4 regions of the Methylobacterium endophyticum genome follow, and region 3 is predicted to be linked to each of the others. Evidence: predicted binding sites of a transcription regulator. Region 3 holds the regulator's gene; each other region holds the start of a gene.
What was found. Region 3 encodes LexA, which represses DNA repair genes until DNA is damaged. Its sites were predicted from a motif close to TGTTCNNNNTGTGTTCNG; they were not measured.

Region 1 (3,187 bases), on a different contig from region 3:
GGGATGCGGACGCGCGTTCCTCGCCCGAAAAGGCGTCGCTTTTCAAGGTTCGGCGCCGCGCGGGCGGGACCGGCGCCAGCGTGGCCGGAAACGCGCCAGAGACAAAAATGCACTGTCGGCGACCAGAACTGTTTTCGGGGGCCGGGCGTTTGAAGGGCATCGGGGGGCGTGGCTTGTTCGGAGAACGTGTGATGAAGCGGCTTCTTCTCGGATCGGCGCTGATGGCCGGCACCCTGGCGATGCTTCCGGCCACCGCCGAGGCACGCGGTTTCGGCGGCGGCGGGTTTCACGGCGGCGGCTTCCACGGCGGTGGATTCGGCGGCGGATTCCGTGGGTTCGGCGGCTATCGCGGCGCGGGCTTCGGCGGCGGCTGGGGCCATCGCGGGGGATGGGGATATCGCGGCGGCTACGGGCGCGGCCTCGGCTACGGGCTCGGCGGACTGGGGCTCGGCCTGGCCGTGGGCGGCCTCTACGGCGGCTATGGCTACGGCTATCCCGCCTACGGATACGGTTACGCCCCGGCCGCCTACGGCTACGATTACGGCTATGGCGGCGGCTGCTACACCGTGCCGCGCGTGCGCTGGACGCCCTACGGCTATCGCCGGGTCCTGGTTCAGCGCTGCTACTGACGCTCGGCTCGGATCGACCCGACGCGAGAGGGGCCGCCCTGGATGGGCGGCCCTTTCGCGTTTCGTCCCGCCGGCTACTTCGTTCCGCCGTTGCGGCGCTCGTCCTGCCGCATGGGCATCGCGTCGATGACGCGAAACAGCCGGGCGGAGGAAATCGGCGTGTCCGACACGAGCTTGGCGCCCCCGTCCTTGCCGACGAGCACGGCGGTGAAGCGGTCGGCGGGAAGGCCGAGCCGATGCCGGAGCGCCTGCGCCGCGACGTCCGCCCCCACCGCCTCGAGCGTCACCAGATCGCGCTCGCTGCGCTCGCCGGGGACGGCGTTCAGAAGGGATCTCTGCGTGCCCAGCCGATCGTCGGCGGCCGTGGGAGCCGACAGGACGAGGACCCGCGAGCGCCAGCGATAGGCCGCGAGCGGATCGTCCGGCGCGGCGGTCCCCGGCGAGGGCCCGGCCACCGCCAGGGAGAGCAGGACGCCCAACGGTACCCCGAGACATCTCGCCCGATCACCCATCGCTTCGACCTTTCCTTCGTTCGACCGGGACAACGTCGGGCCATGGAGCGGGGATCCGTACGGCGCTCCCGCAGTCCGCGCCGCCCGCTTCCGCGTCTCACCCGGCTTGCGAGCCGGATGGAACAATCATAGAACATTCGAATTCGGACCGGCTCGTCCACTTGGCCGGGGACAGCCCTCCCGAGACGGTTGCGGTCGCGGTCGGGGCGGCTCAGAAACGGCGCCCGGCCCTGACCGGCCCTGTGAGATCGACGGCGAGGAGAGAGCGATGGCGGGCAGCGTGAACAAGGTGATCCTGGTGGGCAACCTGGGGCGCGACCCCGAGACCCGCCGGCTCTCGTCGGGCGATCCGGTGGTCAACCTGCGCATCGCGACGTCGGAGTCCTGGAAGGACAAGATGTCGGGCGAGCGCAAGGAAAAGACCGAGTGGCACTCGGTGGTGATCTACAACGAGAACCTCGCCCGCGTGGCCGAGCAGTATCTGCGCAAGGGCTCGAAGGTCTATATCGAGGGCCAGCTCCAGACGCGCAAATGGTCCGATCAGTCGGGCGTCGAGAAGTACACCACCGAGGTGGTGCTCCAGCGCTTCCGCGGCGAGATGACGATCCTCGACGGGCGCGGCGGCGGCGATTCCGTGCCCGACGAGGACGGCGGCGGCCAGATCGGACGTGGTGGAGATCGTGGCGGCGACCGTGGCGGGGATCGCGGCGGCGACCGTGAGTATGGCGGCGGCCGCTCCCAGGGCGGCGAGCGCCGCCCGGCCGCGTCGAGCAGCGGCGGCGGCTCGCGCGGCAACTACGACCTCGACGACGACATCCCGTTCTAGCTTTCCCCACGGCGAGGACATCGCCGCGCGGTGAAAGAGGCATGACGGCCGTCCCTGGAGTGCGTCGGGCGCCTCGAAGCATTCGACGGGCTCTCGACCATTGTTTTGCCGTCTATCGGGACGGAGAATCCGAAGTGATATCTGCGGGATGTGCTCCGGCGCGTCCTGCGGTCGCGTGAGTTCGTGCTGCGTTGGCACTGTCCGGTCTTCCGGGCGCTAGGGCGACGTCGAACATGCGACCATCGGAAGCAGGCGTGCCGTTTTTCAGCATATCCGCTTTCGCGAGACTAAATTTCGAGCACGTACCGATACCAAACCTTAACCGTCACCGACGAATTCTCGCCGGGATGGTATCCGACCCGCTGTGCCCGCCCCTCATGAGAGGTTGACGCCGGTTCCGCCATCGCCCCGGAGATGGACGGATACCCGCATGCCCCGCTTCACGTTCACCGTCGCCCGACGCTTTCTCTCCGTCGCCGTCCTCGCCGGGGCGGTCCTGGCGCTCATGCTCGGGCTGTCGCTCTATGAGTTCCGCGGCCGCCTGATGCAGCAGAAGCAGCAGCAGGTGCGCCATGTGGTCGAGACGGCGCTCTCCTCGATCCGTCCGCTCGTGGAGCGCGCCCGCTCCGGCGCCCTCCCGGCGGCGGAAGCGAAGGCCCAGGCGATCGCGATCCTCAAGGAGATGCGCTACGACGGGGCGAACTACATCTTCGTCTACGACAACACCGGAACGCCGGTGGTCCATATCCGCAAGGACTATCTCGGCGTGAACCGCTGGGACGTGCGCGACCCGTCCGGCTTCTATGTCGCCCGCGCGATCATCGAGACCGCCCGCAGCGGCAAGGGCTATATCGAATACGCCAATCCCAAGCCCGGCCAGGACGTGAACTCGCCCAAGCTCAGCTATGTGGCCAGCGTTCCGGAATGGGACTGGGCGCTCGGGACCGGCATCTACATCGATGACGTCGACGCGGAGCTGCGCGACACGATCCTGTCCATGGTCAAGATCGGTCTCCCCGTCGCGGTGGGCTTCGTGATCCTCGTCCTGCTGCTGGCCCGCTCGGTCTCGCGCCCGCTGAAGGCGCTGACTGCCTCCATGGAGCGCCTCGCCTCGGGGGATCTGGAGGCGCCCATCGCCGGACAGGGCCGCGCCGACGAGATCGGCGACATCGCGGGCGCCGTTGCCGCGTTCCGCGAGGGGCTGAAGAGCCGCGCCCTCG
Region 2 (3,187 bases), on a different contig from region 3:
ACGCCATGCGCCGGGCGGTGCTGCGCCTGCGACTCGACGGGCCGGTGCTGGTCGACGGACGCGACGCCATCCCCGGCCTGAGCCAGCCCTGCCGGGCGGTGATCGGCGGCGACCGCCTCGTGCCGCAGATCGCGGCGGCCTCCATCGTCGCCAAGACCTTCCGGGACCGGCTGATGCGGGTGCTCGCCCGGCGCTACCCGGACTACGCCTGGGAGCGCAATGTCGGCTACGGCACCGCCGCCCACCGGGCCGGGCTGTTCGCGCGCGGGCGCAGCCCCCACCACCGCCTGACCTTCACGCGCGGGTTCGGAGCCCGGTAGATCAGAACAGCGAGAGCTGGGCGCGCGGAACCGTGAAGGCGGAGGCGTCGAGCCCGAGCCGTTCGGACGGATAGCCGAGCCGCTCCCGCGCCAGCCGCATCCGCCGCGCGATCAGCTCCGCATAGGCCCCCTCGCCCACCATCCGCCGGCCGAAGGCGGCATCGTAGACCTTGCCGCCCCGCGCCTGCCGGATCAGCGAGAAGACATGCTCCCGGCGTCCGGGGAAATGCTCGGCGAACCAGTCCGAGACGAGATCGTCGAGCTCGTGCGGCAGGCGCAGCAGGACATGGCTCGCCTCCCGCGCGCCGCAGGCCCGCGCCTCGGCGAGGATCGCCTCGATCTCGTGATCGTTCAGGGACGGGATGATGGGGGCCGCGATCACCATCACCGGGATGCCCGCCTCGCTCAAGGCGCGGATCGCCTCCAGGCGCCGGCGCGGATGCGGCGCGCGGGGCTCCATGCGGCGGGCGAGATCGGGGTCGAGGGTGGTGACGGACACCGCGACCTTGACGAGGTTCAGGGCCGCCATCTCCGACAGGATGTCGGCGTCGCGTACCACGAGGTTCGATTTCGTCACGATGCCGACGGGGTGGCGGAAGCGCAGCAGCACCTCCAGCACGCTCCGCGTGATGCGGTGGCTGCGCTCGATCGGCTGATAGGGATCCGTCGCGGTCCCGAGCGCGATGGTGCGCGGGGTGTAGCCCCGCGCCGACAGCTCCTTGGCCAGGAGCTTCGCGGCGTCGGGCTTGGCGAAGAGCCGCGTCTCGAAATCGAGCCCCGGCGAGAGCCCGACATAGGAATGGTTCGGCCGCGCGAAGCAGTAGATGCAGCCGTGCTCGCAGCCGCGATACGGGTTGATCGAGCGGTCGAAGGGGATGTCCGGCGAGGCGTTGCGGCTGATGATGCTGCGCGCCGCCTCCCGCGTCACCGTGGTGCGCAGCGGGCCCTCGGGCTCCGGCCTGTCCCAGCCGTCGTCGAAGGCGTCCGTCCGGGTCGCCTCGAAACGGCCGTCGGGATTGGCGGTGGCGCCGCGCCCGCGCCGCGTCCCGGCGGCCTTCTCGCTGGCGGCGAGGCGGCGCGGAGGGGGAGAGGATTCGGGATCGCGGCTCGGCATGGAAAAGAACATAACACGAACATTTGCGGCGAAGAATGCCGCAGCCGCCGGCAACCCCCAGGGATCGTGACGGCACGGCCGGCGAATGCGCGCGCGGGACGCGGATTTCTGTTCCTCAAGCCGAAATCCGGTTATGGGCGCGTATGATATCGGCTCTGACCTATATCGGCCGCCCGGCCGATCCGGATGCGATCGAACGGCTGGCCGACACCCTGAGCGCCCTCGTCGGCGGCGTCGCCGCCGGGCTCGTGGCCGATGCGGTGATCGTGACGGGCGCCGCGCACGAATCCGTCGTGACGGTCGCCGAGGGCACCGGGGCGACGCTGGTGGTGCGCGCCGGGGGCGCGAGCCCTTGGTCGGCCGGCGCCAGGGCGGCGCGGCGTGACTGGGTGCTCTGCCTCGATGCCGGGGACGTGCCGGCCGAGGGCTGGATCCGCACCCTCGACCGCTTCGTCAACACGGCCCGGCCGGAGGTCGCGCTGGCGCGCCTGCGCCGTCCTCACGCGGGCCTGCCCGCCCGCCTCGCCGCCCATGGCGAGGGGGTCATCGGCGTGAAGGGCGTGCGCGCGGGCGATCTCGTGCGCCGCGAGCGCCTCGTCGCCGGCCCGACCATGATGCCGCGCCTCAAGCCGCGCCTGCTGAACGCGAGGCTGGAACGCGCCTGATTTTCGGAGGCCGGTCGAACGGTCTTTTACGGTTTCGGGTCGTGCGTTCGGCGTCGCCCTGCGCCCCCTCTCCCTGCTGCGGGAGAGGGTGGCCCGCGAAGCGGGTCGGGAGAGGGGAGCGCCCTCTCCGGATACGGCGCTCCCCTCTCCCGACCCTCGCTGACGCGAGGGCCACCCTCCGCCGCAACGGGGGGAGGGAGACCTTCAGGCCGTGATCGAGGCGCCGCGGCGCAGGTGCTCGTCGAGGCGGGGCATTATCTCCACGAAGTTGCAGGGCCGGTGGCGGTAGTCGAGCTGCTGGGCGAGGATGCCGTCCCAGGCGTCGCGGCAGGCGCCGGGGGAGCCCGGCAGCACGAAGATGTAGGTCGCCCCCGCAACCCCGGCCGTCGCGCGCGACTGGAGGGTCGAGGTGCCGATCTTGTCGTAGGAGATGCGGTGGAAGACGGCGGAGAAGCCGTCCATGCGCTTCTCGAACAGGGGTTCGAGGGCCTCCGGCGTGACGTCGCGCCCGGTGAAGCCGGTGCCCCCGGTGGTGACGACCACGTCGATGCCCGGATCGCGCACCCAGCTCTCCACCTGCCGGCGGATCGCGTCGATCTCGTCGGGCACGATGGAGCGGGCCGCGAGCCGGTGGCCCGCCTCCGTGAGGCGCTGCTCCAGGGTGTCGCCCGAGCGGTCGTCGGCCCGCGAGCGCGTGTCGGACACGGTGAGCACGGCGATCGACAGCGGCACGAAGGCGCGGGCGGTGTCCTGCGGCGGGGCCATGTCACTCTCCGGTCCTGACGTGGGACGGAGCATAGGGGGCCGGGGAGCGTCCGTCATCGCGGCAAGACGCTCTTCATCTCTGCCTGCGATGCTTCGCGCCGTCGAGGCACGGTCCTTCCAGCGTGACACGTCCACCCGAATCGTCCTCGCCGGGAGCGTTGCCCGACGCCCACGGCGTCGCCGGCTGGCCTCACGGCGACCCGGAGCCGGCGCTCCCGAGACCCGGCACCCTGCCGGACGGGTCGGCATGGCCGCAGGTCCGGGTCCTGATCGTGGAGGGCCCCGGCGCGGCCGCCGACAGCCTCGCCTCGGCGGCGCGCCAG
Region 3 (3,187 bases):
GACATGTCAAAGGTCGCCGGGTCTTTGAACCGGGGGTGGAGGCGCCGATGGCCATGACGATCGAGGGCGAAGTCTCCGAGGTCGCGCCGGTGGTGAAGCTCACCCGCTCGCCACCTCTCCCAGGCGCGCGGCGCAAGCCCGTAGCAACCGCCAAGCGGCGCAACAAGTACGATCCCCGTTAAGCGCTCCACGCCACCACGAGCCCACCGATCCTCCTGAGCCGTGGTCGTACGAACCTGCGGAGGCCGCCCCGAAGGGGTTACTCCGAACTTTGCCGGCCAACCTGCAACCTTGTCGTCTCGATCTCCGGCCTGCACATGGTGCTGGCGGCGGGGGTGGTGTTCTGGCTGGTGCGGGCCGGGCTCGCCCTGGTGCCGTTCCTCGCCCTGTCGTGGCCGATCAAGAAGATCGCCGCCGCCGTGGCGATGGCGGGCGTGACCGCCTACTGCGTCTTCTCGGGCTGGGACATCGCGGCCGAGCGCTCGCTCGTGATGACGCTGATCATGCTCGGCGCGATCCTCGTCGACCGGCCGGCGGTGAGCATGCGCAACCTCGCCCTCGCGGCGCTCGTCGCGCTCGCCCGCGAGCCGGAGGGCCTGCTCGGCCCAAGCTTCCAGATGTCCTTCGGCGCGGTGGCCGGGCTGATCGCCTGCGCGCGGCTCATCGACGGGCGCTTCCTGGCGAGGGAAGGCGCCGGCCGGATTGGCCGAACGGTCCGCCTCGCCGCGTCGGCGGTGCTGGGCACGCTCCTGACCACCCTGGTGGCGCAGATCGCCACGGCGCCCTTCGCCACCTACCACTTCCAGAACATCCAGCCCTTCGGCCTCGTCGGAAACGCCCTGACCCTGCCGCTCGTGTCGCTTGCCGTGATGCCGGCGGCGGTGCTCGGCATCCTCGCCTATCCCTTCGCCCTCGACCGGCCCGTTTGGTGGCTGATGGGGCTCGCGGTCAAAGGCATGCTGGCGATCTCGGCCTGGATCGCCGGATTCTCGCAGGCGGTGGTGGTCGTCCCCGCCTTCGGCACGGCCGCGCTCCTGCTGCTCGCGGCCGGGTTGCTGCTCGCGACCCTTCCGATCTCGGGCCTGCGCTGGCTGGCGCTCGCGCCGACCCTGCTGGGGCTCGGCCTCGCCGCCGGTCCAGTCCGCCAGGACGTCTATGTCGACCGGCAGGGCAGCGGCGCGGCCGCGCGGGGGGCGGACGGGCGCCTCGTCGCGCTCGGCCGGCCCTCCGCCTTCGTGCTGGAGCAATGGCTGCGTGCCGACGGGGACGGCCGCCGCCCGGCGGATGCCTTCGCCGCCGCAAACTGCGACCGGCTCGGCTGCAACGCGGCGGATGCGGAGGGCCGCGTCGTCGCCTTCGTCCGCGACAGGCGCGCCTTCCCGGAGGATTGTTCGCGCGCGGACATCGTGATCACGCCGCGCCCCGCTCCGTCATCCTGCGCGGCGTCTCTCGTGATCGATCGCGCCATCCTCGCGTCGCGCGGCGCCGTCGCGATCCGGTGGGCACCGGAGGGCGCGATCGTCACCGGGAGCCGCGATGCCGATGGCGCGGGCCGCCCCTGGCGATCCAAGACGCCCGCCGCCGCCGCTCCTCCCGCCGCCGAGGGGCGCCCCATGACGCCCGCCGCCGCTCTACCTGCCGTTTCCCCGTCCGCCACATCGGAGGCGGCGTCCGACGCTCCCGAGCCGGACGACGCACCCGTGGAGCCGCTTCAGTAGCGCCGCACCAGGCTGACGAGCCGCCCCTGGATGCTGACGCGGTCGGGCCCGAGCACGCGGGTCTCGTAGGCGGGGTTGGCGGCCTCGAGGGCGATGGAAGAGCCGCGCCGGCGCAGGCGCTTCAGCGTCGCCTCCTCGTCGTCGATCAGCGCGACGATGATGTCGCCGGTATTGGCCGTGTCCTGCTTGCGGATGACCACGAGATCGCCGTCGAGAATGCCGGCCTCGATCATCGAATCGCCCCGCACCTCGAGGGCGTAGTGTTCCCCGCTCGTCAGGAAGTCCGGCGAGAGGGTGATCGCGTGGCTCTGGTTCTGGATCGCCGAGATCGGCGTACCGGCCGCGATCCGCCCCATCACCGGGATGCTCACGGAGCGCCCGTCCGCGTCCGCCACCTGCACGCTCGGGGGAGACGGGGGAGCGGCCTTGGCGCGTCCCCCCTCGACCACGCTCGGCGTGAAGCGGCGCACCCCTGCCGGCGCCGCCGACGGTGCGGGGGTTGGAGAAACCGGCATGCGGCCGAGGCTTTCCGGCATGCGGATCACCTCGATGGCCCGCGCCCGGTTCGGCAGGCGGCGCAGGAACCCGCGCTCCTCCAGGGCCGTGATAAGCCGGTGGATGCCCGATTTCGACTTGAGGTCGAGGGCGTCCTTCATCTCGTCGAAGGACGGCGGAACCCCGCTCTCCTGCATGCGCTCCTGGATGAAGCGGAGGAGATCGAGCTGCTTACGGGTCAACATCGTCGGTCTGCCCCTTTCGGCGAACCGGCGCGGCGCACGGTCGCGGAAACAAATCACGAACACGTTAAGCGTTCCTGAAGTGTTCCGCAAGGCGGTCGGCGGCCGCTTTTTGGGGCGGAAATCGCTAATTGGCGGCGGGCTTGTCAGAGATATTTGGCGGCGGACCGCAAAAACATGATCTCCGACAATGGATTAGAGGGCGCGCAATTGGTAACCCTCAGCACTACGACGGCGCGCCGCCAATTTAAGGTAACATGTTGTTCTTGCACAACATCCTTGTAACCCATCAGACGTCATCTGCTGTCCTTGTAACCCCTTTGTAACCCTCAGGTGTCTCCTCACCCGCCTCTGGGCCGTACACTCGGCGCATCTCGGTTCGAAAACGTCTGAACGCCTCCCAAAACTTCAAGTCAGCTTTCAGAGGACCAAGGTCAAGATCAAGGTTGAGGTGATTATACTGCTGTATGCCTAGAATACAGTAGCTAAAGTCCAGTTTTTTCTCGAAATGAAGAGCTAATATTTCTGAATAAGGAACCCGGTTTCGACGTCTCCAGGTCGTGATGGTTGACTTAGATACGGCGAATAAGCGCGCCAAATCTATATCGCGCTTTAGGCCGGTCATGATCCGAACCCGATCGAGGACAGCATCTGCTGTCACCGCCCCCATGCTTTGAGGGGGGGAATGCGCGATCTGGCCCCTTGTGTCAGAAGTTGACAAAATGCGTCCAT
Region 4 (3,187 bases), on a different contig from region 3:
CCAGCTTGGCGAGGCGTCTGCCGAGAAGGGCGCGGAGAAGCCGAAGCGCTCCTCCCTGCCGCCCGGAACGACGCCCGCCTCCCTCGATCTGGAGAAGGCCCTCAAGCTCCTCGCCTTGCCGAAGGAGATCGCGCGCCACCCGGAGAGCGGCGAGCCGATCCTCGCCGGCATCGGCCGCTACGGCCCTTACGTCCAGCACGGGCGGACCTACGCCAATATCGGCCGGGACGACGACATCCTCGAGGTCGGCGCCAACCGCGCCATCGATCTCATCGTCGCCAAGGAGCAGGGCGGCGGGCGCGGCGGGCGCCCGGCCGGCGATCCCGGCCGCGCCATCGGCAAGGACGAGGCGTCCGGCCGCGATCTCGTGGTCAAGGCCGGACGCTACGGCGCCTACGTCACCGACGGCGAGGTCAACGCGACCCTGCCGAAATCCATGAGCGCGGAATCCCTGACGCTCGAAGACGCCATCGGGCTGGTGAACGCCAAGCGCGCCTCGGGCGGGGGCAAGAAGACCACGCGCAACACGCCCAAGCGCAAGCTCACCCCCCGCAAGGCCGCCTCCGAGGACGACACGGCGGCTCCGGCGAAGAAGGCCGCGCCGCGCAAGACGTCGACAAAGGCGAAGACGGCGGCCAAGCCCAAGGCCGGGCCGAAGAAGGCGGCGGGCTGAACCCCGCGGCGCCGTCGCGATCAGACCAGATAGGTGATCGTGGCGGCGATGGCGGTGGCGAGGGTCGCCACCGCGACGGCGGTGCCGTTGAGGAAGCGCGCCTGCGTCGCGGCGACGGCCTCCTGCGCGCAGCCGAACGACTCGCCGGCGGCCCGCTCGATCCGCGAGAGCATGAGATGGCGCGCTTCGATGGCTGCGTGGCTCACGGCGTCTCCCCTCGCGTTTCGGGCGTGGTCCTGCCTGCGGCTGGCCACGTCTGCGAGGGCTGAACGGCCGAGCTGGCGATCGGTTCCGCCGGATTCGTCGGCGGGCGCGCACTGTGCCCGGTTCGCCACGCTCGGGGGCCGTGCGCCGGCCGCCGGCTGACAGCCGCCTCGCACCCGTGCGATGCTCGGGCGCGGGCGGATATGGAGCGGATGCTCTATCCGTTCCCGATGTGTTCCGATATCGTGGGCGGATGACAGCGCATGCGGCCAAACCAAGACCCGAGCGCGAGGCGGACCGCGTGAGCGACCCGGCCCGAGACCTGTTCGGTTCCGCGAAGGCGGCCAAGGCGACGACCCAGGCGGCCGGCACCCCCGCGCCGGGCGAGCGCCGCCGCGCTGCCGCCCCCCCCGTCGCCCCGGTGCCCGGCGAGGCGGAAGCCGGCTACGATGCCTCCGCCATCGAGGTTCTGGAGGGGCTGGAGCCGGTCCGGCGCCGCCCCGGCATGTATATCGGCGGCACCGACGAGCGGGCGCTGCACCACCTCTTCGCCGAGGTGATCGACAACTCCATGGACGAGGCGGTGGCTGGCCACGCCACCTTCATCGAGGTCGAGCTCGAAGAGGACGGCGCCCTCGTCGTCACCGACAACGGGCGCGGCATCCCCGTGGACCCGCACCCGAAATTCCCGGGCAAGTCGGCGCTCGAGGTCATCATGACCACGCTGCATGCGGGCGGAAAGTTCGATTCGAAGGTCTACGAGACCTCGGGCGGCCTGCACGGCGTCGGCATCTCGGTGGTGAACGCCCTCTCCGACAGGCTGGAGGTCGAGGTCGCGCGCAACCAGACCCTCTACCGCCAGACCTTCTCGCGCGGCCATGCGCAGGGGGGGCTGGAGACGGTCGGCCGGGTGCAGAACCGGCGCGGCACGCGGGTGCGCTTCCACCCCGACGCGGAGATCTTCGGCTCGCTGAAGTTCGACCCGCGCCGCCTCTTCAAGATGGCCCGCTCGAAGGCGTATCTCTTCGGCGGGGTCGAGATCCGCTGGCGCTGCGCGCCGTCGCTCGTCGAGGGGCTCGAGGGCGTGCCGGCGGAGGCCGTGCACCGCTTCCCCGGCGGCCTGCGCGACTATCTCGCCCGCGACATCGAGGGCAAGGAGCTCGTCACCGACGCGATCTTCTCCGGCAAGGTGACGAAGCAGGGCGGCCACGGCTCGCTCGAATGGGCGGTGGCCTGGATGGTCCAGGACGACGGCGTCTCCTCGTCCTACTGCAACACGATCCCGACGCCGGAGGGCGGCACCCACGAGGCGGGGTTGCGGGTGGCCCTGCTCCGCGCCCTGCGCGAGCATGCCGAGCGCGTGAACCAGGCCAAGCGCATGACGGCGGTGACCACCGACGACGTCATGGCGACCTGCGCCTCCATGCTCTCGGTCTTCATCCGCGAGCCCGAGTTCCAGGGCCAGACCAAGGACAAGCTCGCCACGGTGGAAGCCTCGCGCATCGTCGAGACGGCGATCCGCGACGCCTTCGACCACTGGCTCGCCGCCTCCCCCGCCCAGGCCAACAAGCTCCTCGACTGGGTGATCGAGCGCGCCGACGAGCGCCTGCGCCGGCGCCAGGAGAAGGAGGTCGCCCGCAAGTCGGCGACCCGCAAGCTCAGGCTTCCCGGCAAGCTCGCCGACTGCTCGGCCGCCGGCACGGCCGGCTCGGAGATCTTCATCGTCGAGGGCGACTCGGCGGGCGGCTCGGCCAAGCAGGCGCGCGACCGCGCGACCCAGGCGATCCTTCCGTTGCGCGGCAAGATCCTGAACGTCGCCTCCGCGAGCCGGGACAAGCTCGGCGCCAACCAGCTCATCGGCGACCTGACCCAGGCGCTCGGCTGCGGCACCGGCAACCACTACCGCGAGGAGGACCTTCGCTACGAGAAGGTCATCATCATGACGGACGCCGATGTCGACGGTGCCCATATCGCCTCGCTGCTGATCACCTTCTTCTACCGGCAGATGCCCAAGCTCGTGGACAAGGGGCATCTCTATCTCGCGATCCCGCCCCTCTACCGGCTCCAGCAGGGTACGAAGACGGCTTATGCCCGCGACGACGCCGACAAGGAGCGGCTGATCAAAAGCGTCTTCAAGGCCGGCAAGGTCGAGATCGGCCGCTTCAAGGGCCTGGGCGAGATGATGCCCGCGCAGCTCAAGGAGACCACCATGGACCCGAGGAAGCGCACGCTGCTGCGCGTCGCGGTCCTCGACGAGGCGCGCGAATCCACCGGCGACACCGTGGACCGCCTGATGGGCAACAAGCCCGA

Region 1: ssb (single-stranded DNA-binding protein) is a predicted target of LexA. The motif match lies at 1,260-1,277, and genes of this name have one in related genera.
Region 2: ACP56T_RS01575 (PA0069 family radical SAM protein) is a predicted target of LexA. The motif match lies at 1,439-1,456, and genes of this name have one in related genera.
Region 4: parE (DNA topoisomerase IV subunit B) is a predicted target of LexA. The motif match lies at 1,100-1,117, and genes of this name have one in related genera.

What each region holds. Positions count from the first base shown of each region.
Region 1 is NZ_JBNHES010000001.1:231,016-234,202, reverse strand. Features, by position in the region: gene ACP56T_RS01030 (hypothetical protein) at 192-629, shown strand; gene ACP56T_RS01025 (DUF4174 domain-containing protein) at 704-1,141, opposite strand; gene ssb (single-stranded DNA-binding protein) at 1,410-1,967, shown strand; gene ACP56T_RS01015 (methyl-accepting chemotaxis protein) at 2,398-3,187, shown strand, end outside.
Region 2 is NZ_JBNHES010000001.1:342,823-346,009, forward strand. Features, by position in the region: gene ACP56T_RS01570 (ribonuclease HII) at 1-320, shown strand, start outside; gene ACP56T_RS01575 (PA0069 family radical SAM protein) at 322-1,434, opposite strand; gene ACP56T_RS01580 (hypothetical protein) at 1,578-2,099, shown strand; gene moaB (molybdenum cofactor biosynthesis protein B) at 2,304-2,864, opposite strand; gene ACP56T_RS01590 (glycosyltransferase) at 2,987-3,187, shown strand, end outside.
Region 3 is NZ_JBNHES010000036.1:2,452-5,638, reverse strand. Features, by position in the region: gene ACP56T_RS21585 (hypothetical protein) at 1-182, shown strand, start outside; partial or broken gene ACP56T_RS21580 (ComEC/Rec2 family competence protein) at 294-1,718, shown strand; gene lexA (transcriptional repressor LexA) at 1,712-2,458, opposite strand; gene ACP56T_RS21570 (helix-turn-helix domain-containing protein) at 2,745-3,125, opposite strand; gene ACP56T_RS21565 (DNA-binding protein) at 3,186-3,187, shown strand, end outside.
Region 4 is NZ_JBNHES010000018.1:370-3,556, reverse strand. Features, by position in the region: gene topA (type I DNA topoisomerase) at 1-673, shown strand, start outside; gene ACP56T_RS17930 (hypothetical protein) at 694-879, opposite strand; gene parE (DNA topoisomerase IV subunit B) at 1,179-3,187, shown strand, end outside.